DNA from 3 places in the Virgibacillus tibetensis genome. Region 3 is predicted to be linked to each of the others. Evidence: riboswitches for the same ligand, from Rfam matches in the RefSeq annotation. Region 3 holds a riboswitch; each other region holds the start of a gene.
What was found. Region 3 has a riboswitch for S-adenosylmethionine ahead of solA (N-methyl-L-tryptophan oxidase). Riboswitches for the same ligand answer to the same signal wherever they lie in the genome.
Positions count from the first base shown of each region.

Region 1: another riboswitch for S-adenosylmethionine. It lies ahead of metK (methionine adenosyltransferase); the one in region 3 lies ahead of solA (N-methyl-L-tryptophan oxidase).
Region 2: another riboswitch for S-adenosylmethionine. It lies ahead of ssuE (NADPH-dependent FMN reductase); the one in region 3 lies ahead of solA (N-methyl-L-tryptophan oxidase).

Region 1 covers NZ_JARZFX010000009.1:6,197-14,681, reverse strand. Annotated here, with positions in the region: gene QGM71_RS15375 (hydrolase) at 1-182, shown strand, start outside; gene QGM71_RS15370 (hypothetical protein) at 316-846, shown strand; gene ytkD (RNA deprotection pyrophosphohydrolase) at 887-1,354, shown strand; gene QGM71_RS15360 (ABC transporter permease) at 1,383-2,189, opposite strand; gene QGM71_RS15355 (ABC transporter ATP-binding protein) at 2,173-2,988, opposite strand; gene QGM71_RS15350 (ABC transporter substrate-binding protein) at 3,001-3,990, opposite strand; gene pckA (phosphoenolpyruvate carboxykinase (ATP)) at 4,275-5,861, opposite strand; SAM riboswitch class I at 6,074-6,181, shown strand; gene metK (methionine adenosyltransferase) at 6,307-7,506, shown strand; gene QGM71_RS15335 (gamma carbonic anhydrase) at 7,555-8,070, opposite strand; gene QGM71_RS15330 (tetraprenyl-beta-curcumene synthase family protein) at 8,150-8,485, shown strand, end outside.
Region 2 covers NZ_JARZFX010000024.1:12,100-20,584, forward strand. Annotated here, with positions in the region: gene QGM71_RS20900 (MFS transporter) at 1-276, shown strand, start outside; gene QGM71_RS20905 (YitT family protein) at 286-897, opposite strand; gene QGM71_RS20910 (hypothetical protein) at 1,185-1,349, shown strand; gene QGM71_RS20915 (hypothetical protein) at 1,408-1,563, opposite strand; gene QGM71_RS20920 (YndM family protein) at 1,570-2,028, opposite strand; gene QGM71_RS20925 (YndM family protein) at 2,230-2,664, shown strand; gene QGM71_RS20930 (endonuclease/exonuclease/phosphatase family protein) at 2,913-3,638, shown strand; gene QGM71_RS20935 (LLM class flavin-dependent oxidoreductase) at 4,316-5,695, opposite strand; gene ssuE (NADPH-dependent FMN reductase) at 5,739-6,290, opposite strand; SAM riboswitch class I at 6,456-6,563, opposite strand; gene QGM71_RS20945 (UPF0182 family membrane protein) at 6,718-8,485, opposite strand, start outside.
Region 3 covers NZ_JARZFX010000012.1:23,023-31,507, reverse strand. Annotated here, with positions in the region: gene QGM71_RS17255 (alpha/beta fold hydrolase) at 1-474, shown strand, start outside; gene QGM71_RS17250 (AAA family ATPase) at 511-999, shown strand; gene QGM71_RS17245 (methionine ABC transporter permease) at 1,711-2,370, opposite strand; gene QGM71_RS17240 (methionine ABC transporter ATP-binding protein) at 2,360-3,400, opposite strand; gene QGM71_RS17235 (MetQ/NlpA family ABC transporter substrate-binding protein) at 3,506-4,354, opposite strand; gene solA (N-methyl-L-tryptophan oxidase) at 4,389-5,543, opposite strand; SAM riboswitch class I at 5,644-5,745, opposite strand; gene QGM71_RS17225 (2OG-Fe(II) oxygenase) at 6,046-6,702, shown strand; gene QGM71_RS17220 (hypothetical protein) at 6,900-7,196, shown strand; gene QGM71_RS17215 (GNAT family N-acetyltransferase) at 7,297-7,734, opposite strand; gene QGM71_RS17210 (serine hydrolase domain-containing protein) at 7,811-8,485, opposite strand, start outside.

The sequences.
Region 1 (8,485 bases), on a different contig from region 3:
AGGCAAGTATGGGAGCGTTTTGGCGGGCTCATATTCCAATAATGCCCTATCATAATGATAAGGCAAATGATAAATACGATGCAGGCATTACAGAAGCGTATCAAATGCTATATGAATTGGGCGATGAGCAAGCAAAGGATCATATCAAAAGTATGGGCATTTTAGAAGATAATCATATGTAAGAAGATAGAGGAATAAAATACTTTAACTAGTGTTTTATTCCTGTTTTTCTAAGAAATTATGTTTACGTTTATAGTATAAAAGGAATAGTGAAAGTAGAAACCATTAATACACACTAAGAGGGAGGAATCGACTATGAAAGACCAACAACGACTTAATATAAAGTGGGTAATTATTTTTATGACTCTTATATCATTATTAACTATAAGTAATGCAAGTAATTCAATAACAGTGTCAGCTGAAGATCAGGTGCAAGGAGAAGAAGTATCAGAGGAAGAAACCCCGGAATTGACTCATGAAAAGTTAGTGTTTTTAACAGATCAATTTATGAAGTTAATTGTACAAGAAATAGATGATAATTATAAGGTGAAAGATTTCGACACGAAAGAGTCATTACTTCATGCTTTTGAGCGTGTAACAACAAGAGATGTTGCAGAAATATACGTTGATTTTTACTTTACTGAAGAGCCAGACGGACTCTATATACTCCCAACGGAAACACCACCATGGTTCATGAAAGATAATGCATATGATATGATACAAGTAGAAGAGAATGTTATTAAGATCACGCAGGAAAACCATTTGGATTTATATGGTGATTATAGAGTAGAGATTGAATTGACATTCGATGAGGAATGGAAAATAACGAATATTAAACACGCGTAATTGTAAGCACATAATTGAATTAATAAAGGCAGCTGAAACAATGTATATTTTTAGAGACTACTATAACAACCAAGTAAAATTATCATTTGATAACCATCCCTTTTCAGATCAACCGAAGCATGTATGGGTAATTTGCAGATATAAGGATAGATGGCTATTAACGAAACATAAGGAAAGAGGGTTGGAATTTCCAGGTGGTAAGGTAGAAGAGGGTGAAACAGCCAAACAAGCTGCTTTACGGGAAGTGAAGGAAGAAACTGGTGGGTCAGTAGATAACCTTCATTACGTTGGTCAATACTTTGTATCAGGGAAAAGTGAAAATGTGATTAAGAATGTGTACTATGCTAAGATAGATAAGCTTGTTCAACAAAAGTCATATTTTGAAACAGAAGGTCCAGTTCTGTTAGAATCCATACCTGAGAATATAAAATATAATCAACAGTTCAGCTTTATTATGAAGGATGAAGTATTAAAGCATTGCATGGATCATATAAAAAATGTATATTAAAAAATCGCCTGAATGGCGATTTTTTTATTCAGATTGAATGCTTAATTAACCAATACTCTAGCTTTTCTACGATTTTGTACATAATTGCTGCAAAAATTGCAATTAACACTAAACTTGCCATAACTAATGTAAAATCAAACACCTGGAATCCGTAGATAATTAAATAACCAAGTCCTTGCTTCGAGACTAGAAATTCCCCAACAATGACACCTACCCAGGAGAGACCTACATTTACTTTTAATGTAGAAATCATAGCTGGTATGGTTGCCGGAAAAATAGCTTCCTTGAAACATTGCCACCTGGTCGCTCCCAGACTTTTTAAGACTTTTTCATAATTTGGATCTACTTCGTTGAACGCAGAGTATACAACAAGTGTGGTAATAATTACAGATATGATCGCACCCATTGCAATAATGGATATATATCCTGGACCTAGTGCAACAATGATGATAGGCCCGAGAGCAACTTTTGGCATTGCATTTAGAATTACAAGGTAGGGGTCAATTATCCTGGAAAATCTTTTGGAGGACCATAAAAGTGTCGCAATAAGAATCCCTGCTATTGTTCCAATTATAAAGCCAAGAACAGTTTCAAAAAGAGTTACTTGTACATGGGTGATCATAGAGCCATCGTTAAACCTGGTTGCCAGTAACTTAAAAACCCTGTACGGGGAGCTGAACAACAATGGGTCGATCCAATAAAAACGACTGGCGATTTCCCAAAGAGTAAAGAAAGCTAGCAAAATACTTATTTGCCAAATAAAAACGACTTTCTTCTCTTGTTTCAACTCATTTTTATAGTTCTCAAAAAGTAGATGATCAGCTTTTGGTTCCATTAATTGGTGACACCGCCTTTTGGTCCACAGATTCTGCTTCTTTTTTATCTAATTCATCCCATATCTTATCAAAAATAAGTTGAAATTTTGGATGTCTTCTAACCAAAAAAGGAGTTTCATTACGTAGTTCAATTGGTACTTCAAATACTTTTGCAATAGCCCCTGGGTTGGCGTTCATAATGAAAATACGGTCACTCATTGCAATAGCTTCGCCAATATCATGTGTAACCAGAATGGTTGTTTTGTTGAAGCTTTTTAAAAGACTTGATACGAGATCTTCAAGTTTTAGTTTTGTCTGATAATCCAGTGCTGAAAATGGTTCATCCAGCAATAATATCTTCGGATCATTTATCAATGTCCGAACTAAAGCTGCACGTTGTCGCATCCCCCCAGATAGAGAACTGGGGAAGGCATCGGCTACTTCCGATAAGCCAACTTCGGCAAGCAATTTCAAAGCTTTTCTTTCCATTTTTTCTGACTTATTATTGGAAATTTTGGGGCCTAGTAAAACATTACTAATAATTGTTTTCCAGGGAAATAGATAATCTTGTTGAAGCATATAGCCAATGGCTAGCTCTGAATCCTTTATCGTTTTTTGCTGTAATAACACATTACCAGCAGTTTGTTTCATAATACCTGCGATGATTGATAGGATAGTTGATTTGCCGCAACCGCTAGGTCCAAGCAGTGCAACAAATTCACCTTCTTTTATAGATAGGTTGATATCATCTAAAGCTTTGGTATAGCTGTTTTTGGAAAAATAGTGATGGGAAACATGATCTAAGGTTAGAAATGACAACAGATCTCCTCCTTAGTTATTAATAACTTCTTCTGCTATTTGTGTATTTACAAGCTCCTCATGTGGAACATCGGCCGGTAATTCACCAGCTTCCTCCATAATATTCTTTAAATTATTCCATTCTTCTTCATCTAAAATAGGGTCAGTCGCAAAAGAATCCTGTTCCTTATAGCGCTCAATGGATGCAGTTAGTATATCTAAGTCTGTATCTTCAAAATAAGGTTCAATTACTTTTGCAATTTCTTCTGAGCTATTTTTCTGAACCCATTGCTGTGCTTTATATATTGCTTTCGTGAAACTTATTACACTGTCTTCATTTTCGTCAATATAGCTTTGTTTTGTCATGAAAACGGTGTAGGGAACTTTTCCAGATTCCTCACCAAAAGAAGCAACAATATGACCTTGACCTTCTTTTTCAAAAATACTTGCAGTTGGTTCGAATAGCTGAACATAATCTGCATCACCCGAAACAAATGCACCAGGAATATTGGCAAAATCAATGTTTTGTAAAAGGTTCAAGTCGTTATGAGGATCAATACCATTTTGCTTTAATACATACTCACCTACCATCTGTGGCATACCACCTTTGCGCTGGCCCAAGAAAGTACTATTAGTAAGGTCTTCCCATGTAAAATCAGGTTTCGGCTCTTTCGCAACAAGAAATGTCCCATCTGTTTGAGTCAATTGCGCAAAATTAATCGCATAATCCCTTGAATCTTGTGCATAGACGTAAATCGAGGTTTCTGATCCAACTAGAGCTATATCTGCTCCTCCTGATAATAAGGCTGTCATTGTCGTGTCGCCACCCCAGGTTGTTTGCAAATCCACATCCAACCCTTCTTCTTCAAAAAAACCTTTTTCTATCGCTACATATTGAGGGGCATAAAATAGAGAACGTGTAACTTCTGCAAGCTGGATCTTGGTGGTTTCATTTGTATTGCAAGCGGAAAGAAAAAGGAGTAATACAGACGGAAATAAAACGAGATATCTGACTCTTTTCATATAATTCGACCCTTTCAGTTCAGTAATGATATGTCAAACTATTTTATGCTTTTATGAAAAAATGTGTGAATGCCTATGGGGAGGAGATTAAAAGAACTACAAGAAATCACGATAAAATAGGGTTGCAATCTAATTTAAGAAATAAAAAAGCCGACCTCTATACAGAGGTCGGTTGTCAGCATAAATCCAACATTATTTTGCTTTAATACGGATAAACGGCTTAACCTGTTTAACCTTTCACTCATATAAATAAAATCCTTTTGGGATGAGGAAACAAATTCATACTATCCTTTATAAAGTGGACCTGCTTGCTTAATAGAATCACTTGCCTGTGTAAATTTATTGAAGTTTTCATGAAATTTTGAAGCGAGTGATTTTGCTGTAGACTCATAAGCATTCTTATCTTCCCACGTATTCTTTGGTACAAGCACTTCATCAGGTACACCTGGAACATGAATTGGGATTTCTAAGCCAAATACTTCATCAATAGTGGTTTCAACAGTGTTCAGCTCACCTTCTAAAGCTGAATGAACCATGGCACGGGTATAGGAAAGCTTCATACGTTCACCAACACCATATGAGCCACCGGTCCAACCAGTATTAACCAAAAACACATTGGAATCATAGAGATCGATTTTTTCACCAAGCATCTCGGCATAAGTTGATGGTGCTAATGGTAAAAATGGAGAGCCAAAACAAGCTGAAAAAGTTGCCTGAGGTTCTGTAACCCCGCGTTCTGTACCAGCTAATTTACTAGTGTATCCACTTAAGAAGTGATACATCGCCTGCTCTTTCGTTAACTTGCTGATTGGTGGTAATGTACCAGATGCATCAGCAGTAAGGAAAATAATTGTATTCGGATGTCCTGCAACACTCGGAGTTACAATGTTATCAATATTTTCCAATGGGTATGCTGCACGAGTATTCTCGGTTAGAGAAGTATCATCATAGTTAGGAAGTCGAGTATCGTCGTCCAGTATTACATTTTCCAGGACAGACCCGAAGCGAATAGCATCATAGATCTGAGGCTCCTTTTCCTTTGACAAATTGATGCACTTAGCGTAACAGCCGCCTTCAATATTGAAAACACCATTAGGTCCCCATCCATGTTCGTCATCACCAATCAAGCGTCGGTATGGGTCAGCAGACAAAGTTGTTTTACCAGTTCCCGATAATCCAAAGAACAATGAAACATCTCCTTCCAGACCAACGTTTGCTGAACAGTGCATGGATAAAATATTCTGACGAGGTAATAAATAATTCATAACAGAGAAAATTGATTTCTTAATTTCACCGGCATATTCTGTCCCACCAATTAAAATCACACGCTGTTTGAAAGACACAAGAATAAAAGTTTCAGAGTTAGTGCCATCTACAGCAGGATCCGCTTTGTATGTTGGAGCTGATATTACAGTAAATTCGGATTCGTGCGTTTCTAGTTCGGATTCTTCAGGGGTAATAAATAACTGACGAGCAAAAAGATTATGCCATGCGTATTCATTAATCACCTTAATAGGTAAGCGATAATTAGCATCTGCACCCGCAAAGCCTTTAAATTGATACAATTCTTCTTTCTCACTTAAATAAGTTACAACTTTTTTATAAAGTTTATTAAAGGAATCTTCATCAATTGCTTGGTTTACAGAACCCCAATTAACAACATCTTCACAAACTTCATCCTTGACGATGAATTTGTCTTTAGGTGATCGCCCTGTATATGTTCCAGTAGTTGCACGAACAGCTCCAGTAGCTGTTAGTATTCCTTCATTCCTGGATAATATTTTCTCTACTAAACGTGGTACAGTAAGATTAGTTAGTATGTTCCTATGCGAACTCAATTTCTTTAATAATACTTTTTCAACAGTTTTCATGTAGATACCTGCCTTTTTGATGATTTTGTATGGAGACAACTAGATAATAATGTATATTTCTTAAATCTGATTAATAGTATAACACATTTGAAAGTATAGTCCATACTAATAATAGTATTAATTTTAAATAATTTCGTGTCATTATTGTTAGACCTCTATAAATAGTTGACATACCAGCCCTATTTCGTTTAAGCTAAATTCGAACGGATACTCTCTTATTCAGAGTTGGTGGAGGGACAGCCCCGATGAAGCCCAGCAACCATCACGTCATGTGAAAAGGTGCTCACCTGGAGCAAGGAATTTTCCTTGAACAATAAGAGCGAAAGGCCACAGACCCTTTCCTCAATTGCAGGAAAGGCTTTTTTTGTTGATTAATGACTTTGAATGAATACAAATCATAAGATATAGAGTACCGTATTACCATATAAAGGGAGGATTTAGCCAAATGGCTGCGAATCGTCGTTTATTTACATCCGAATCAGTAACGGAAGGACATCCAGATAAAATTTCTGATCAGATATCAGATGCAATCCTGGATGAAATATTAAAGGAAGACCCATACGCCCGTGTGGCCTGCGAAACTATAGTAACCACAGGATTAGTATTAGTTGCCGGGGAAATATCTACGAATACGTATGTAGATATCCCAGCAATTGTCCGTAAAACAATAAAAGAAATAGGTTATACACGTGCGAAATACGGTTTTGATGCAGAAACCTGTGCAGTGCTGACAGCAATTGATGAACAGTCTGTTGATATTGCAAGTGGTGTGGATACTGCATTAGAAACTCGTCAAGGAAAAAAAAGCGATGAGGAAATTGCTTCAATTGGTGCAGGAGATCAAGGGTTAATGTTTGGTTTCGCTTGTGATGAAACAGAAGAATTAATGCCTCTGCCTATTTCACTGGCTCATAAACTGGCAAAGCGCCTAGCAGATGTACGTAAAGAAAAAATACTAGATTATATACGTCCGGACGGAAAGACTCAAGTAACTGTTGAATATGATGAAAATAACACACCTGTACGAGTTGATACCATTGTTATATCAACCCAGCACCATCAGGGTGTTACGAACGAACAAATTGAAAAAGATATAATAGAACATGTTATCGGCCCAGTAGTTCCCAAGGAATTGTTAGATAAGTCGACCAAGTATTTTATTAATCCGACAGGCCGATTTGTTATCGGTGGACCTCAAGGTGATGCAGGTTTGACAGGTCGTAAGATAATTGTTGACACTTATGGTGGATATGCTCGTCACGGTGGAGGAGCTTTTAGTGGTAAAGATTCAACAAAGGTAGACCGTTCTGCAGCCTATGCAGCACGATACGTTGCTAAGAATATCGTAGCAGCAGGCCTAGCTAAAACCTGCGAAGTACAGTTGGCATATGCAATCGGGGTAGCCGAACCAGTCTCCATTGCGATCAACACTTTTGAGACAGGGACCGTAAGCGAAGACATCTTAGTTGATACGGTTCGAAAAATATTTGACTTACGTCCTGCGGGAATTATTCGTATGCTTGATTTACAAAAGCCTATCTTTAAAAATACAGCTGCTTATGGGCATTTTGGCAGAACGGATATTTTATTCCCCTGGGAGAAAACTGATAAGGTAGAGGAACTCAAAGCATTAACTGCTAAATAATCAAACAGGCAATCCTATCGTATGGTAGGATTGCCTGTTTACATGGCTTTACATTTCTGTGTTTATTCTATAATACGCTGCTTTTTCCACATAGGAAGTTCTAACTCGTTCCATCTCAGCGTAATCCTCATCCGTTAACTTTCGAACCACCTTTGCTGGTCTTCCAAGTGCCAATGTATGTGGTGGAATCTTTTTGCCAGGTGGTACTAGGCTTCCAGCACCTATAAATGCACTTTCCCCAATTTCGGCGCCATCCAATATAATAGAACCCATTCCTATTAAAGCATTCTTTCGTATGACTGAAGAATGCAGTGTAACCTGGTGGCCAATTGTCACATCATCTTCAATAATTAATGGAAGGTTCGGGCTTTGATGAAGCATGGACAAGTCTTGAATACTGACACGTTTCCCAATCATGATTGGGGAAATATCGCCACGTATAACGGTTTTAAACCAAACACCAGACTGTTCATCAATTGTGACATCTCCGATAACCGTGGCATCTTTTGCAATAAAAGCTGTTTCATGAATAGATGGTTTTGCGCCTTTATATGATTGTATCATTTGTATCCTCCTAAAAAATATGGTGATATAGTTAGTATAGCAAAGATAAGAGTACGTTTTCTAGAATGGAGGATATAAGTTGGCAAGTCGTATACCAACATCCGCATTATCATTTATGTTTACTGTTTACCGTAAACTTTTTCCCGCAGTAAAAAAAGAGCTGGCGTATTGGAGAAATCGTGCAGAGGAAATTCCTAATGAAGAATTACGATCCCAAGCTATTGCAAGTATCGAATCCAAGCGCTTTCATTGCCAGGGCGGGGCAGTGTATGCCTTGCTGGCAGGAGAAAAGTGGAGAGAAGCGATTCAGTTTATTGTTGCTTACCAGACGATTAGTGATTATCTGGATAACTTATGTGACCGAAGTACTTCTCATGACCCTGATGATTTTCGTTTGTTGCATCAATCGATGATA
Region 2 (8,485 bases), on a different contig from region 3:
CTTATTTTGCCATGTGTAAACAGTATTATTACAGGAGCTGTCGGAAAAGAACGTAGAGGATTTGTTACTTCTTTATACGGATCTGTCCGGTTTCTTGGGGTTGCACTTGGTCCACCGGTTTTTACCCGCTTAATGGATTGGTCAAGGACTGGTATGTTTTTAACTATAGCTGCCTTTACATTAATCGTCGGTCTCCTTGTATTGACTTTGCTCCATGTAAAAGGAAAAGACGGGACAGATAATAAACAAACAGCTGTCCGTTACAAATATCTGTAGAAGGCTAAATTATGGCTTCTTTCGCCAACCTAATGTGTAACTTTGATGGAAAGTCACCTGGCATATAAGGTCAATTATTCTTGTAGATATCCACTGACTAGTAAGTGCCAGTAGAATAATTTTCCAGTCAATGATTACTGCTGTAATTAAAAAAATGCAACAATTGATCCAAAACAGAGGTTGTCCTGGCGAAATATTTTTCCCAGATGCAATTATAAGGGCAATTACACCTACTCCCCCATTGGATACACCTTGACGCATAAGAAGTCCAATTCCTGTCCCAAGAAGAACAGAACCAAATACAAGATCGTAGAAAATATTTCGATTCGGGATATGTATTTGTTCAAATAATTGAATCGAAATGGATGTCACCGTAATTCCAATAATGGTCCAAAGCGTAACGCGTTTACCAAGGTATGTTACCGCAAGCAAAAGCATGGAAAAGTTGACAATCCAAAGTCCTATCCCCATATCCATGTTAAACCAGTAATTTAACAGCACAGCTATCCCGCCTGCCCCACCCGATGGTATAAAATGAGGAAATAAAAATAGTCCCATTCCCAATCCCTGAATAGCACCTCCCGCGACAACTAGTCCATTTTTTATCATGAATTGTTTCATGGGCCCCCTCCTAATTCACACCATACAGTACAGCTATTGGACAGCTCTCCCTCCTAATCTTATTCAAGTTACACTGCAATAATGCTAACAATCAGATTCACATGAACTTGTTAAATAGTTATCAATCTATATGGCAGTTGATTGATTGTTTATTTAGTAAATTTCCGTTTTAAAAATAACAATTCGGGAAATATAAGCTGAGTTAGATAAAGGAGAGAAGCCTATTTTGATTACGTTGAAGAGGCACGCGGTAGGGTGCTAAAATTTGTTTTAGGAGGAATAAGAAAATGGATAAAAGAAAAGGATCTTCACATAAAAATAAGAATGCCGCTCCTGGTATCGACGAGGAGGATTCATATGGAACAAAAGCAACTAATTCCGAAATACAAAAAGGTGATTCAACGAGAGTTACGAGGCTTATCAACGATGAATTAGATCCAAGTGGAGATTAACTTGAAAAAGGCATACTCCCTTATCGAACATTTTAGGGAGTATGCTTTTTGTTAGAGATCAATCGTATATTTCATCGGCATTTTTATAGCGTAGTTTTTCTGAGAGAACTGTCTCTTTTCCATTTTTATTGTTTGCTTGCTGATTACGCTCTTTTTTCTTACTTTTGCTTGTCTGAGACTGATTAGGATTATCTTTATTATTTTCATAATGCATAAGCCTTCACCTCCCCTTCTTTTCGCTGTATGCTTTACCATCAAAAATCTTTTGTCCATCGGTTTCTTCTGCAAATTCGGTCTGTAACTGATTCACTTTTCTATGATCTTTCCGACTATAAGCAGAAAACTGGTTTACAATGTAGCCATGAATAAATGGTTCACATGCAGTGATAAAAAAAGCAGCTAACAAGGAAGTGGTAATAACAGGATAGTCACCGCCACCGAATAACCCCCCTGCTATCCAAAGAGATAGGAATGCTAATGGAAAGTCTGCAATTGTAGCTGTCATATTGCCAAATTTACGAAGAATAAACAAGTCACCAATTAGATATGCTAGTCCCGTTACAAGGAAACTAATTAAGAGCAAATCTGTAGAAGTGAAGAAAGTAAAAATCCCCAGTATAGCAAAAATCGTAAATGATATTACCAGAAATTTTATCCCCAGTACTTTAAGATGTCCCATAGATGAATCCGTCCTTTCTGCTATTAGTATTAGTTAATTCACTCAAAATAACAGGATTCACGAAAATTAATAGCAAACTAACCTGAGAATATCAATAAAATGCATAACGTAATCTACTTCAGACAAAATACTAATGAGATAGTGTAAGGATTCGCCATAAATCAACAGATGCACAAAAATAGAAAAGGGATGTGAACTACTATGGAACATGTAAAGGCTTTAGCGATAAAATTCATCGCATTTTTTGTTGTAGTATTCTCTGTGTTTGTGATTTTCAGCAGTGCTACTATCACAAGTCTATTTTGGATAAGCATCCTTCTCACAGGTGTATCCTACGTTATTGGAGACTTGCTAATACTACGAAGATACGGAAACCTCACAGCAACAATAGCAGATTTCCCTTTAGCATTTATTATACTTTGGGCATTAGGAGGCTTGTTTATAGGCGCTGGATTCCCACTAATAACCGCTTCATTATTTGCGGCAGTCTTTATTACTGCTTGTGAGCCATTTATTCATGCATTTATAATAAACAGCTTTGCAAATGAACGAAAAGAACGACCTGCTACAAACCAACTACAAACCGAATATTCAGAGGAAATCGATGTTGAACCGACAGATGAGCTGGACAGGTAAACCACATTTACGAGTGAGGAGTTCAGCGCGAGCCCAGCGAAAAGTTCAGCCAGTTTTGATGCCCAAACGGTTGATCGCTGAATAAACCCGGTTGAACGCGGGATAAAGCTGAAAAGCGCGGGATAAATTGGTCCCACCGCGGGAATATGCATGTCGAACGCTGGATTAAGTGGAGCGATCGCTGAATGAAAACAGGGGCAACGATCAAACACTTAAATTAAGGATGTTACCTGAGGAGCGTGAATATAATGGAAATTAAAGTGATGACCTATAATATTCACCATGGAAAAGGAATGGATAAAAAAGTAGATCTTTATAGAATTGCTGAAATAATTGAAAAAAGTGATGCAGATATTATAGGTCTTAATGAAGTGGATAAGCACTATTCCAAACGTAGCCACCATCAGGATCAGGTTAGGTGGCTTGCAAATCATTTGGATATGGATTATGCTTTTGCTCCCTCAGTCTCACTGACGGTCAGGAATTCAGTAACTGTAAGACAATATGGAAATGCCCTCTTGTCACGTTTTCCAATTTTAAACACAAAAACACTTCCGTTTGATGTTGCATCCCGACTGATCGAAGGAAGGTCAATACTTGATGTAACCCTTCAACTAAACGAAAAACTACTTCAAGTAAATGTAACTCATTTTAGTTTGAATCCGTTTCTTCAACGAATGCAAACGAATTTTTTGGTGAACCAAGTTAATAATTATGTTCATCCCCTAATTATCTTAGGTGATTTTAATATGAAGCCTGGTTCAAGAGGTTGGAAGAAATTGATCTGTGAATTTTCCGATGGGTGGTATATTGCAGGAAATGGTAAAGGAAGTACTTATCCATCACTCCGACCGAGATCGAGGTTAGATTACATATTTTCCTCTCCCAGTATTGAAGTTATTAATACGGAAATAATAACAAAACTACCTCATGCCTCTGATCATTTACCAGTTAAAGCGCATCTTCGTATTTAAAAGAACCACCCTAGAATTTTATGGAAATGCAAAGTGAATACATGGTAATAGGTGCTAAGCTTGGCGATGTATTTAAAAACGAAAGTTCTCCAATACATATAGGCGGTGCCAGTCATGGATGATTGCATAAACAAGATTTTTTGTATTCATAGCAGTTATCGGAACAGATTCCGTTCCGAACATACGCGTACTTTAGATAGTAAAGAATCGATTATTTCTTTAATTAAATAGCTTTCCTTCTAGTTAAAAGAGGTTGGAACAAAAGAGGAATTATTCAGGAAAATTCGAACATTAACGCCTGAGCAAATGTATCGCTTCGGCAAAATACTCCGCTTTCCGTGGGCACGGCTTCAGCTAACTGTGTGAAGAAGAGCACTTCACACAGTGGATCTTCAGCTCGTGCTGTTCCCACAGGAGTCTGCGTATTTTGCCTACGCTAAGTTCCAATTGTTCAGATTCTCATTCTTCCCATTTAGTTATGTCCCAACCTCTTTTCCTTCATTAAAAGATCGTTTCGTTTTCTATGAAAAATAGAGTTTTGTGATAGGTATCAAAACCCGTTATTCATCCCGTGGTTTCTTTCCTCCCTAGGGACTGAATAGACAAAGGTTAAGGATACAGGGCTCTTTTTTCAAAGAAGTGCAACTACTAGTCAGCATGCCAGTTTCATAAGGTAATTACTGTTTTGCCAACACCTCTTTTGTCCTTTTTCCCGGATGATGATCTGGCAATTCCTCGCCACGACCAAACAGATTATCTCTTAATGTAGTTCCTTCATACTCTTTTTGAACCAAACCTCTTTCTTGTAGAATTGGTACTACATATTCAATGAAGTCTTTAAACGTGCCGGGAGTTATTGCATAGGCAATATTAAATCCATCCACTCCAGCTTCATTAACCCATTCCTCCATCGTATCGGCAATTTGTTCGGGTGATCCGACAGCATAGGCGCTCATGCCGCCAATACCTACAAAGTTCTTGATCTCTTCAACTGTCCATTGTTTATTAGGGTCTATTTTTGTAAAACCTTCAAGCGCTGAACGAATCGAATCATTCTCTATATAACTGATAACCTGATCTGAGTCATATTCGGATAAATCTATTCCGGTCCAACCACCAAATAAAGCTAATGCTCCTTCATGGCTGATATGATTCTTATACTCATTATATTTCGCATGAGCTTCTTCTTCCGTTCTGCCGACGATCGGTGTAAACATCGTAAGAATTTTGACTTCTTCTTGTGATCTCCCAGTTTTCTCGATATCATCCCGCAGCCGTTTAACCGTCTCTTTAGCTACGGTTAATGTTGGTGAACCAATAAAAACACATTCTGCGTTTTCAGCTGCAAATGCACGACCTTTCGCAGATGCTCCCGCTTGATAAATGACAGGTGTCCGTTGGAGTGATGGCTCGCTTAAATGGGCGCCAGGGACTTTAAAGTATTTCCCTTCATGATGAATATCATGTACTTTGCTGGGATCAGTGAAAATACCGTTTTCTTTATCCAACTTAACTGCATCCTTTTCCCAGCTTCCTTCCCATAGTTTATAGCACACATCCAAGTATTCTGCCGCTAAATCATACCGCTCATCATGTTTCATTTGATCTTCCAAACCCATATTAACTGCTGCACTTTTCAGGTAGGAGGTGACAATGTTCCAGCCCACACGTCCCTTCGTCAAATGATCTAATGTAGTCATCCTGCGAGCAAATGGATAGGGATGCTCATGCGTAACTGAAGCTGTCACACCAAATCCGAGATGCTTTGTTACTGCAGCCATTAACGGTACAACTAATAACGGGTCATTAACTGGGGATTGTGCCCCCTGACGCACTGCTGCATCTCTTGATCCTTCATAAACATCATACGTACCCAGCACATCTGCAATGAAAACAGCATCAAATCGTCCTTTCTCCAATGTTTTAGCAAGTTCAATCCAATACTCGCTATCTTTATAACGGTGGGACTCATCTTCCGGATGGGTCCATAAGCCCGGAGACTGATGACCAGCACAGTTCATATCAAAAGCATTCAAATAAATTCTTCTTTTTGCCATATTATTTTTCCTCCTTTAGGTTATTGTTCATGTTTACAGATACTTAGTAAGTTGATGAGACTACCGGATTTTGATTGTTTACTAATTCGAGAAAGTAATAAAGCTGCTTTTTTGTACGTCCTAATAGATCCTCATCTATAATTGGATTTTTCTTATTTTTATCTATTTGACTATCAAGTAAGTAAAGTCCTTTTAAATTATGGCCTTTTAATGTTGCCAGCACTGGTTTCAATGTATACTCAAGCGCCAGGAGGTGGGACATACTTCCGCCTGTCATTAATGGTAATACTGGCGTATGTTGCAACACATCCTGTGGGAGTACATCAATTAATGCTTTGAGAACTCCAGAATAAGCGCCTTTATAAACCGGAGATCCAACAATAACTCCTCTAGCATTCTGTATTAATGTCGCAATTTCTTTGATAGCCGGACTTTCAAAATTCCCCTGAAATATGTCTTTATGTGGTGCATCTTTTACGGAAATATGACTTACCTTGAAATTTTCATCTTGAATTAAGTCTCCTAAGTATTTCAGCACTTTATCAGACCGGGAATATTCAGAGGGACTTCCTGATAAAATAACGATGTCACTCATGACGATCAACCTTTCTTTTCGCAATTTTTTATAGTCGTGTTCTAATTCGATGTGTCATTTTTTCACTGGACTTCTTGAACTAGCTATGCCTAACTGTATATTTCCACAAAATAGCCCCCTTTTCTTTAATGAGAAAAGAGGGCTGTTCCATTTTAGTTATTTCCACTCTTATCTCTCAAGAATTGCTCCCGCTGGAATTAGCACCTTTCTGACATATGTCAGAGGTTGCTGAAGCTTCATAGGGCCAGTTCCCTCAGCTTCTCTTGATAAGAATATTTAATTATTAGATATAGTGTATTCGAATTAATCCGATAAATCAAGTATGAATTTAGAATTAACTTAAAATTGCCAATAACATATTCAATATATTACAGTCCATACAACGAACAAAAGCGCTCCAACTAACTGGAGCGCCTTCCTATAATACTTATTCAACTTCGCTTAACATATTTTCTATTTCAGTCATAATCTCTCCAGCTTCTTCCCAGTTTCCTTGAGATAATGCATTCTGATAAGCATTAAACAAATCCGAGAACTCGAGTAGCGTTTCTTCTGCACCAGTAATGACCTGTACTGGATCTTCTGTTCCCTCAGCAGCTTCTTCATCCACTTCAACTTGCACTTCTGGGTCAATCAGTGCGAGCATCCGCTCAAGGGCAATGTCAAAGTTTTCTTCCATTACAATATGATCTTCATATGCAATGACAATTTGTTTAACTTCAGGTAGTGATGTTGCATTGGATGATTCAATATAAATCGGTTCTACATACATGACCGTATCCTCAATTGGAATTGCTAACAGATTTCCCCGTATAACCTCTGATCCGCCTTGTGACCATAAATTCAACTGTTGGGAGATCGTACTGTCCTGATTTATCCGGTTCTCTATTTGTTGCGGTCCATACACATTTTTTTGTTTAGGGAACTGGTAAACAAACAGTTCTCCATAATTATCTCCATCATTCCGAACACCCATCCACGCAACCATGTTTTGACGATTTCTTGGCGTATATGGCATCATAAGAATAAATTCTTCTTCATCATATTCAGGTAACTTCATGGTGATATAGTAAGGTTCAACGTCTACGTCTTTATTGAAATATTTTTCAGTGGGAAATTGCCAAAAATCTTCCCGATTATAGAATACTTCTAAATTAGACATATGATATGTTCCAAACATAGCAGCCTGGATGGAAAACAACATTTCAGGATAACGGAAATGCGCTTGCACATCTTCTGGTATCTCTTCCGTAAATAAATCAGGGAATATATTCTGATAGGTTTGCAGCAATGGCTCATCCGGATCTACAATATAAAAATCCACTTCCCCAGTATAAGCATCAATGACTACTTTTACCGAATTTCGAATATAATTTTCATTGCCTTTATGTGACTCTGCATATGGATAACGTTCGGCCGTTAAATAAGCGTCTATAATCCAAGCAAGACTGCCATCATCCCTGACAAAAATATATGGATCTTGATCATATTGGAAAAACGGTGCGATTCGCTTTACCCTCTCCATAATATTACGTGTCTCCAGCAATTGGCTTTCCTCCGTTATTTGGTCAGACACCAGCATTCTGAAAGAGCCTTCACTCAAGGAAAACAACAGCCGATTGATCCCAGCTAAAGGAATTCCTGAATCTCCTTCAAAACGGGAGGAGATGTTTTCATCACCTGACGGGTAATCAAATTCATCAACTTTTGTCCCAACAATAACATTTCCATAAGGTTCTTCGCCAAAGTAAATCTGTGGACGCGTTATATCCAGCACGCCTTTTGGCGGCAGATTGCTCAACATATATTCGGGTTGACCCTGCCTGGTAACCTTATTAACATGACTCATCGCCACCCCGTACCCATGGGTATATCTCAAGTTTTGGTTAACCCATGTTTGTGCCTGTGATGGCAGGTCTCCTGTACTTAATTCTCTTGCACCAATAAAGACCTGCTCGTACTCTCCATCAATTTCATAACGATCAATATCAATATCATTAAATCGATAATACGTACGAAATGTCTGCAGTTGATTATATATATCGAGCAATGGTCTTGAATCATTAACTCGTACGTTATCAATAGTCAGTTGATTTCGCTCGATCATTTCTGCGTCCAGGGAATCATTACCCGGGTGTTCTTTTTCTTCGATACGATCTAAATCATAAGCATCCCTCGTAAAAGAAAGGTTATGC
Region 3 (8,485 bases):
ATAGGAGTTACAGCTGAAGGCTTCAAAACTTTCGGTATAGAACTTGAAAAAAGGTTATCGGAAAACGATCAATTAAAACTATCTAAATTAGAAGATGGTCTTGAAAGCGGACAATCGTCCATCAATGATATATTATCAATTCTCGATAAATACTATGTTTTTTCTGAAGACTCTTTGAAAAAGAAGGCAAATACATCCATTAAGCCTAGGGTTAACCAGCAAATTGGAGAAGACATTATAAAAAACTATGACATAACCAATAAATTAGATACCCTTCATCATATTCCCATTTTAGTTGCACAAGGTAGTGACGACATATTAACTCCAAGTCTGATTAAAGAATTATTAGTGGATTATATTCCTCATGCAAAACTAATTGAAATAAAAAACTGCGGTCATTGGACTGTTGTCGAAAAACCAGTTGAAATGAATGATATTGCTAAAGAATTTTTTAGCTCTAATATATTAAGCTAAAGGGTGCTTTGCTTGAAATAGAAAGAATGATTTGTTATTAGAATACATATCATTGGCGGTTCAGGAAGTGGGAAGTCATATATAGCCAAGCAAATAAGCAACAAGTTTAATATTCCCCATTTCGATTTGGATGATATATTTTGGGATAACCAGGCTGATGAGTATGGGATTAAAACTCCAGAATTAGAAAGAGATGACAAACTGAAAAAGTTAGTGGAACAGCCCTCTTGGGTAATTGAAGGCGTATATTTTAAATGGGTTAAACCAAGTTTTAAAATGGCTGGTAAGATATTTATTTTAAATATTCCATTGTCACTGCAAGAAGAAAGGATTTGGAATAGGTACGCAAAAAGAAAAATAGGAGAAGTAACTTCTGTTAAGAAAGAAACATTACAAAGTGTTAGAGATTTAATAGAATGGAACAGAAGATATAATCAGGAACACATCCCAAATTTTATTAAAGATAATGAATTTAAGAGCAAAATTATCCACTTGAAAATAATGAAGATATCTTCAAATACCTAATTTAGTTATTAAGTTAACGGGTGCTTTACTTGAATAAGCAATTGAAAATAAATATAAGAGAAACATCAGTTAAGTAACTGAGGATTTTCTACTTTTGATTACAAATCCCCCTACAAATTCGATGCAATTAGTTATGCAATTTTAGGTACATTTTATAGTGTAGTTTCGAGTTTTGCGATAGGTAACGGAACCCGTTACTAAAAATCACCTAAGTCATGTGCATGACTTAGGTGATTTTTTGAGAGGTAAGATAGTATAGATTTTTGGCTGTAATTAATTCTTACACTTAAACAGCCACGTCCACCCCAGCGCCCAGAGACTAGCCAGACTTCCTTCACCTCCGTAATCTAACTCAACATTGGCTTCCTCCGGATAAGGAAGGCCGACTAAAACCGGGCTTGTGCTCAGGCGCCGGCATACCCCTATGAAGGGGCATGTTTCCTTTTAGATGAACTTGACTTATCGCCAGAAATGGCGAAAGTCTAAGTGAATCTTATACTCTGGAGTGAATCTCCTGCGGCAGTGGAAGATCGACTAACTACGCCGCTTTGCGCGGCAACGTCGACCCACCCGCGATGCGCGGGCGCAGTCCGTACGTCCCTAAACGGGCGCTTGCGCTTTTGTTCCTCACGGGGACGGTTCTCATACTCCACTACCATTCAACAATTTCGGGAGTCGACCTTTTAGGACAAGTACTCTCTACTAAATCCATTATTTCCTTCTGATTTTTTTTGAGACTACATTCCCAATCGATTGGACGACTTGGACCATTACAATTAGGGTAATTACGGTTATAATCATAATGTTTGTTTTAAACTGATTATAGCCATAGGTAATGGCCAAGTCTCCGATGCCCCCACCGCCTACTGCACCTGCCATGGCTGACGCACCGATCAGACCGATGGTTGCGATCGTTAAGGCTAAAACGAGGGAACTCAGTGCTTCTGGAAGCAGGAATCTCCAAATAATTTGCCATGGCGTTGCTCCCATAGCCTCCGCTAATTCAATCGTTCCAGCGTCAACTTCAAGCAATGAGTTTTCCACTAAACGAGCAATATAGAAGGCGGTATAAAGGACAAGTGGCACAATGGCCGCAGTTGTTCCAATAGATGTTCCAACAATAAAACGTGTAAAAGGTGTAATGGCAACCATCAAAATAATAAATGGAACCGAACGGAAGATATTAATTACTACACTAAGTATATTAAAAACAATCTTGTTCTGTAAAATGCCATTTTCTCTTGTAATAACAAGGATGATACCGACAGGCAAACCAATAAGTACGGAAATGATAAGTCCGGCAAATACCATGTATAATGTTTCATTCAGTGCGGAAAAAAATTCAGGCCAGAACCAAGGTTCAAATTGCATCTTGTGTTACCTCCTTTATGATTACTCCTTGTGACTTCATATAGTGAACAGCACGATTGATTTCTTCCTTATCCCCTTTTAAGAAAACAATCAAGTTTCCAAATGGCTTCTCCTGGAGTTCTGTTATCATCCCATGGACAACATTGATATCGATTGAAAAATGCTTGGCCGTATTCGATAGCAAAGGGGCTCCTGTTGATACTCCTTTGAAAAGGACTCTATAAAATCCTCCCACACCTATTTGATTTTCATCATTAATAAAGGATTTTACAGATTGTGGTGTATTTGTATTAAGCACAGTCCGCACAAAACTTTCTGCAATGCTTGTTTGCGGCTCTGTAAACACATCGACAACCGACCCTTGTTCAACAATTTCTCCATTCTCCATGACTGCCACTCGATCACAAATATCTTTAATGACATTCATTTCATGTGTAATCATTAAAATGGTCACCTTGAATTCATCCCGTACTCTTTTTAATACCTCTAAAACAGCTTCGGTCGTATTTGGATCAAGGGCCGATGTTGCTTCATCACATAAAAGGATGTCCGGATCTGTTGCTAGTGCACGGGCGATACCAACACGCTGCTTCTGTCCCCCAGAAAGTTGTTCTGGGTATTGATTTGTTTTATCACCCAAACCAACAAAATCTAATAATTCCTCAACCTTCTCTTTTATTTCTTCTTTTGGTTTACCTTCCAATATAAGTGGCATCGCAACATTGTGAAAAATTGTTTTGGATGAAAGTAAGTTATATTGCTGAAAAATCATTCCAATCTTTTTCCTGCTTTTTCGTAAGTCTTTCGGTGCTAGATCCAATAAATCAATACCATTAATGAAAACCTTTCCGGAAGTTGGACGTTCTAGTAGATTCACACAACGGATTAAGGTACTTTTACCAGCACCACTAAAACCTACCACCCCAAAAATTTCACCTTTATCAATGGAGAGATTGATGCCTTTTAATGCATGAACTTTCTTCTCTTTCTTCTTTCCATACTCTTTATAAACATCTTTCAGCAGTATCATATGTTTACTCTCCCCTATAAAGTTCGTAATTTTTAATATAATTTAGCATCTTTAAAAATACTAGCCTGCTAGTAAAACAAACAGGCTAGTATCCAATAAAGCTATTTAATTTTGTTTGTAATCGTCCAAGTAAGAAATCGGTTCTTTAACAGGTACCGCTGCTCCACCGAACTCTTCCTCTATAAAACTAGATACTTCGTCGCTATGATAGATTTCTACAATTTTACTATAGCTTACATTGTCTTTTTCATCTGTAGGTGCAGCAATGATATTAATATAGGATTTATTACCCGAATCCTCCCTGAATACCGGATCATTTGTTGGATTTAAACCGGCTTTAATCGCCATATCTGAGTTAATGACAGAAGCAGCGGCATCCTCTAAACCACGAGCAGTTTGTCCGGAATCAACGGGGGTGATTTCAAGATTTTTAGGGTTTTCTGCAATATTCTCTGTTCCACCTTGTCCATCAAAGTCCTCTTCCAATGTAATGAGTCCTGCTTTTTCTATAAGGAGTAGCGCTCTACCTAGATTTGTCGGATCATTCGGTATAATAATCTGATCGCCTTCTTCCAGGTCACTTATATCCCCTTTATCCTGGGAGTAAATTCCCATCGGCCAAATGGATGTTGTTCCTATCGCTGATAAATCAAGGTCTCTTTCGGTTATGAAGTTATCAAAATACACAACGGTCTGAAAGGCATTTAAATCAATTTCTCCACTATCCAAGGCAAGGTTTGGCTGAACGTAATCATCAAACTTTACAATTTCAAGGGTAATTCCTTCCTCTTCAGCTAAGTCTTTTACAAGATTCCATGTTGGTATTTCTGCTGAACCAACTCCTACTTTAATTACCTCATCCCCTGAATTTTCTGTAGAGCCGCAAGCTGCCAGTAAAAGTAATGATACACCAATTAAAAATACAAACGTCTTTCCAATTAAACTCTTTTTCATTCTATTTTCCTTCTCTCTCATAAATTATGTTTTTTTATTTTTTGTTGAATCGACCTGGATCAAAGATATCGATTGGTAATACAGGCTGTTGACCTGTTGCTAATTGTGCTGCAATTTTCCCCATAACTGGTGCAAACTTGAAACCATGTCCCGCCATTGGTCCAAGAAGTGTTACATTATCATAATTTGGTGCAGGACCGACAACAAAATTTTCATCCGGTGTATTCGTATAAAAGCATGTCTTCGCTTTAATAGGTTCCTCTTTAAGGTTCGGCAAATATTTTTTTACGAGTCGATTCACTGGTTCCAAATCCGTATCATGAATTTCTCTGTCGACATTCTCCGGATGATCAACCGATTCACCACCGTGATGGATGGCAACTTTTACAGTCTTCCCATCAAGGCTTGGGAAACCATAAAAGCCTAGACCGTCCTTAACTCGGGAAAATATCGGAAAGTTTTCCGCTTTAAACAATTCAGGATTTTTCGCATCATACCAAACCAAAACCTGGCGTTCAAGTTCTACAGGCAAGTGAACATCTGGCAAAAGATCTGTCGTCCATCCGCCTGCTGCCACAACAACCTTTTTCACTCTAAAATGCGTATCACCACACCAAATGGATACACCGTCAGGATCTGGCTTGATTGCTGTCACACGGCTGTCAGAATATACAGTCCCACCAAGCTCTTCGCCTCGTTTTACAGCTGTTTCAATTGCTAGTTCTGGTCGAATGAACCCGGCTAATTGTTCATGGATCACTTTATGATGATCCTGAAAATTAATCGTTGGAAAATGCTTTCTTGCTTCTTCTCCCTTCCACGCTTTATGCGGAAGCTTGTACGTATGGACACTTTCCTCTACCGTTTCTATAAATAGATCCCCCTCAGGACCAAACATTGTTCCACCATTTTCAGTATAGATTTCTACGTTTGTTTCAGCTTCAAGCTCTCTCCATAGGCCACGTGCTTCCTGCAGCAATGGAACATAATCTACACCTTCTCCGTAGGCCGTCCGGAAAATCCGTGTTTCCCCATGGCCTGCACCATGTTCATGACCTGGTCTATATTGTTCAAACCCGATTACGCTTTCTTCCATTCTAGCAAGCTGCCAAAATGCAAAACTCCCCATCGAGCCTAATCCAATCACCGCTACATCTGCATCTAGTTTTTGTTGTATTTTCTCAGTCATGTTCCTGTCTCCTTTTCTGATGTTTTTCTCTTGAAATGCAAATGCAAGAACGAAAAAAACTCTTCATTATTAAAGAAGAGTTTAAACTGAGTTATCACTCTTCTCATCTGCCTAGCATCGCTAGCTGGAATTGGCACAGTACAAGCATTTGTCTGTTGCCGAGGCGTCTTCGGGCCAGTCCCTCAACCTCTCTAGATAAGAAAAAAATTAATTATGTAATTTGACAATATTCTACATAGTTCTACACGAATTGTCAAGTTTTCTATCATGGAAGCGATTCTCATGCTTCCAGTATGCGAACAGTGCCTGCCACTGTTCGTACAATTCTACACCATGGTGAATTATACCTTGTTAAACTAACGCACCATAGTTAAAGACCGTAATTTACTAAAAATAAAGATAATTCACTAAAAATAAAGAAAATTGTAGTATAATAATACTGGAACACTACATCCAGAAAGCCTTGTTCAGAAATTAAAATTATTGAAGGAGTCGATGCACGTTGACAAAGGTAAACGAACAAACTTCCGATAAAGAACAAACCGTTTTTCATCACGTCGAAAACCGGTTTCAAACAGAAGATCGAGAGATTCATATTGTTGCCCGTCTGGAAGAACCGCTCGTGGTAGTTTTAGGGAATGTATTGTGCGATGAAGAGTGCGACGAACTCATTCGATTATCAAAAGATAACATGCATCGTTCAAAAATCGGAGATTCCCGGGAAGTAAATGAAATTCGAACAAGCAGCAGCATGTTTTTTGAAGAAAATGAACATGACATTCTGTCTACCATTGAAAAAAGAGTATCCAATATTATGAACATCCCCGCCGAACACGCAGAAGGGCTCCAAATTCTAAAATATACGCCTGGACAAGAGTATAAAGCTCATTTTGATTATTTCTCAGCTACAAGCAAAGCTTCCAAAAATAATCGGATCAGCACGCTGATCATGTACTTAAATGAGGTCGAACAAGGCGGAGAAACCTTTTTCCCCGAGCTGAATTTCTCCGTTTCGCCGAAAAAGGGGATGGCGGTTTACTTTGAATACTTCTATACCAACCACGACCTAAATGAACGAACCTTACACGGTGGATCGCCCGTAATCGCAGGAGAAAAATGGGTAGCTACACAATGGATGAGAAGACAAAGAGTTAGATAATCAATACAATCATAGGGACGGTTCTTCTCATGCTTCCAGTATGCGAACAATGCCTGGCAATGTTTGTATAATTATTCGTCATAAAGAAAGCATGAATCTAGTTGATGGTCTTATCCTTAACCGAACATGCTAAAGACGCTCTCCAGTGTCGTTAACGCCCCCAGTGTTTGCATAGGATAGTCAAGAAGATGGAGGAAATGGGGTCAATTGTTTTCCAAAATGAAATTCTTGAATTATCCACGTCAATAAATGCAGGGTATACCCTTCTTGCAGCAGAATCTGCCTACTATCATCATGACATGCTACAGAGCAATCTGGAAGGATTTGGAACCGATGTCCGTGTTATACTTGAAGTCGGTGTAATAACTAACGCCAACCACTATTTACAGGAGCAGCAAGAACGCCGTTTGTTAGTAAAAGCATTTGAAGATGTTGACGTATTAGTGGGCCCTACCCTTCTAATCACAGCACCACGTATTCAGCCGATTCATTAAATATGTTACTCTCATCACATTAATATAAGGAACGGTTATAGTATGTATTTTTTAATCGTATCATCTTTAACTAAAGAGAGTGCGTTAGTTCGATAGCAACTTATTTCAAAGACGCTTTGAATACAAAACTTACTTTTTCATAACCCATTCTATTTTCATAAAAACGGTGTGCATTCGTACGCTGTAATCCCGAAGACAAAGCAACACTTTCATAATTGTTTTCTTTTGCCCATTCATGAACATATGAAAGTAGCTTTTCACCATACCCTTTTGAACGCTTATTCGTTGCGGTCACTAAATCACATACCCATACAAATCTACCATAATATAATGTTATCATAGGCATAAAACCAGTTACCGCAACTATCTCTTCTCCATCAATTAAAGCAAACATTTTATATCTATCTTTCTCTTTTGCCTCTAAAACTAAATCGACATATGTTTCTTCGTTGAGGTGAGTTCGTAATTGTTTCATAACTGGAAATGCTTCTACTATTTCATTTTTTGATTGAAGTTCTTTAATTGTTAAAGTATCCATCATTATTCCCCTTTTTGAAATTTTAGCTAAGTTTAACATAGCTTCTGTAATTAAAACTGTGTTGACACTTGAGCATTTAGTTAAATAAGCATGTCATTATAGTATCGCCAAATTTTCGAACATCGGCTAAATAATCAAATCCATCAGGAGAGCCAAAACTATTAAATGCACGCACTGCAACGAGATTATGCTGCGGTATAACCAGGAGAGTTACTCCTGTATAGCCTAATATTTGATAGGAGCATTTCGGTACAAGTTGACCAATTTCTGTTTTTCTAGCAGGTAAGTCTTTTACGAACCACAAATAGCCGTTTTGTGGTAGTTCAGTATCTAATAAACTGGGGCTTTGAAGGGATGTAGCCATATCTATAGTTTTATTTGCTATAATTTGTTTCCCATTTACATATCCCTGTTTAAGATGAAAATATCCCCATTTAGCCAAGTCCCTTGGTGATACATACATATTCATCTTGTCGCCGTCGGTACTATTACTTGTAGTCCAACTTTTATCATTAGGTTGTCGTATTACATCAACAAGTTTTTCATTTATTTCACTGTACCATCCTGTCTCCATTAAATTTAGAGGTTTAAGTGCTTTGTTAATTACTATCTCAGCTACCGATTTTCCAGTTGTATTTTTAACGATTTGCGTCAAAATATTAATTCCAATACCTCGGTACGCCCAATTCTTACCTGCCTGAAATTCTCGGGTAATCTCCCCATTAACACTCTTTAAACCATGTGTATGTGT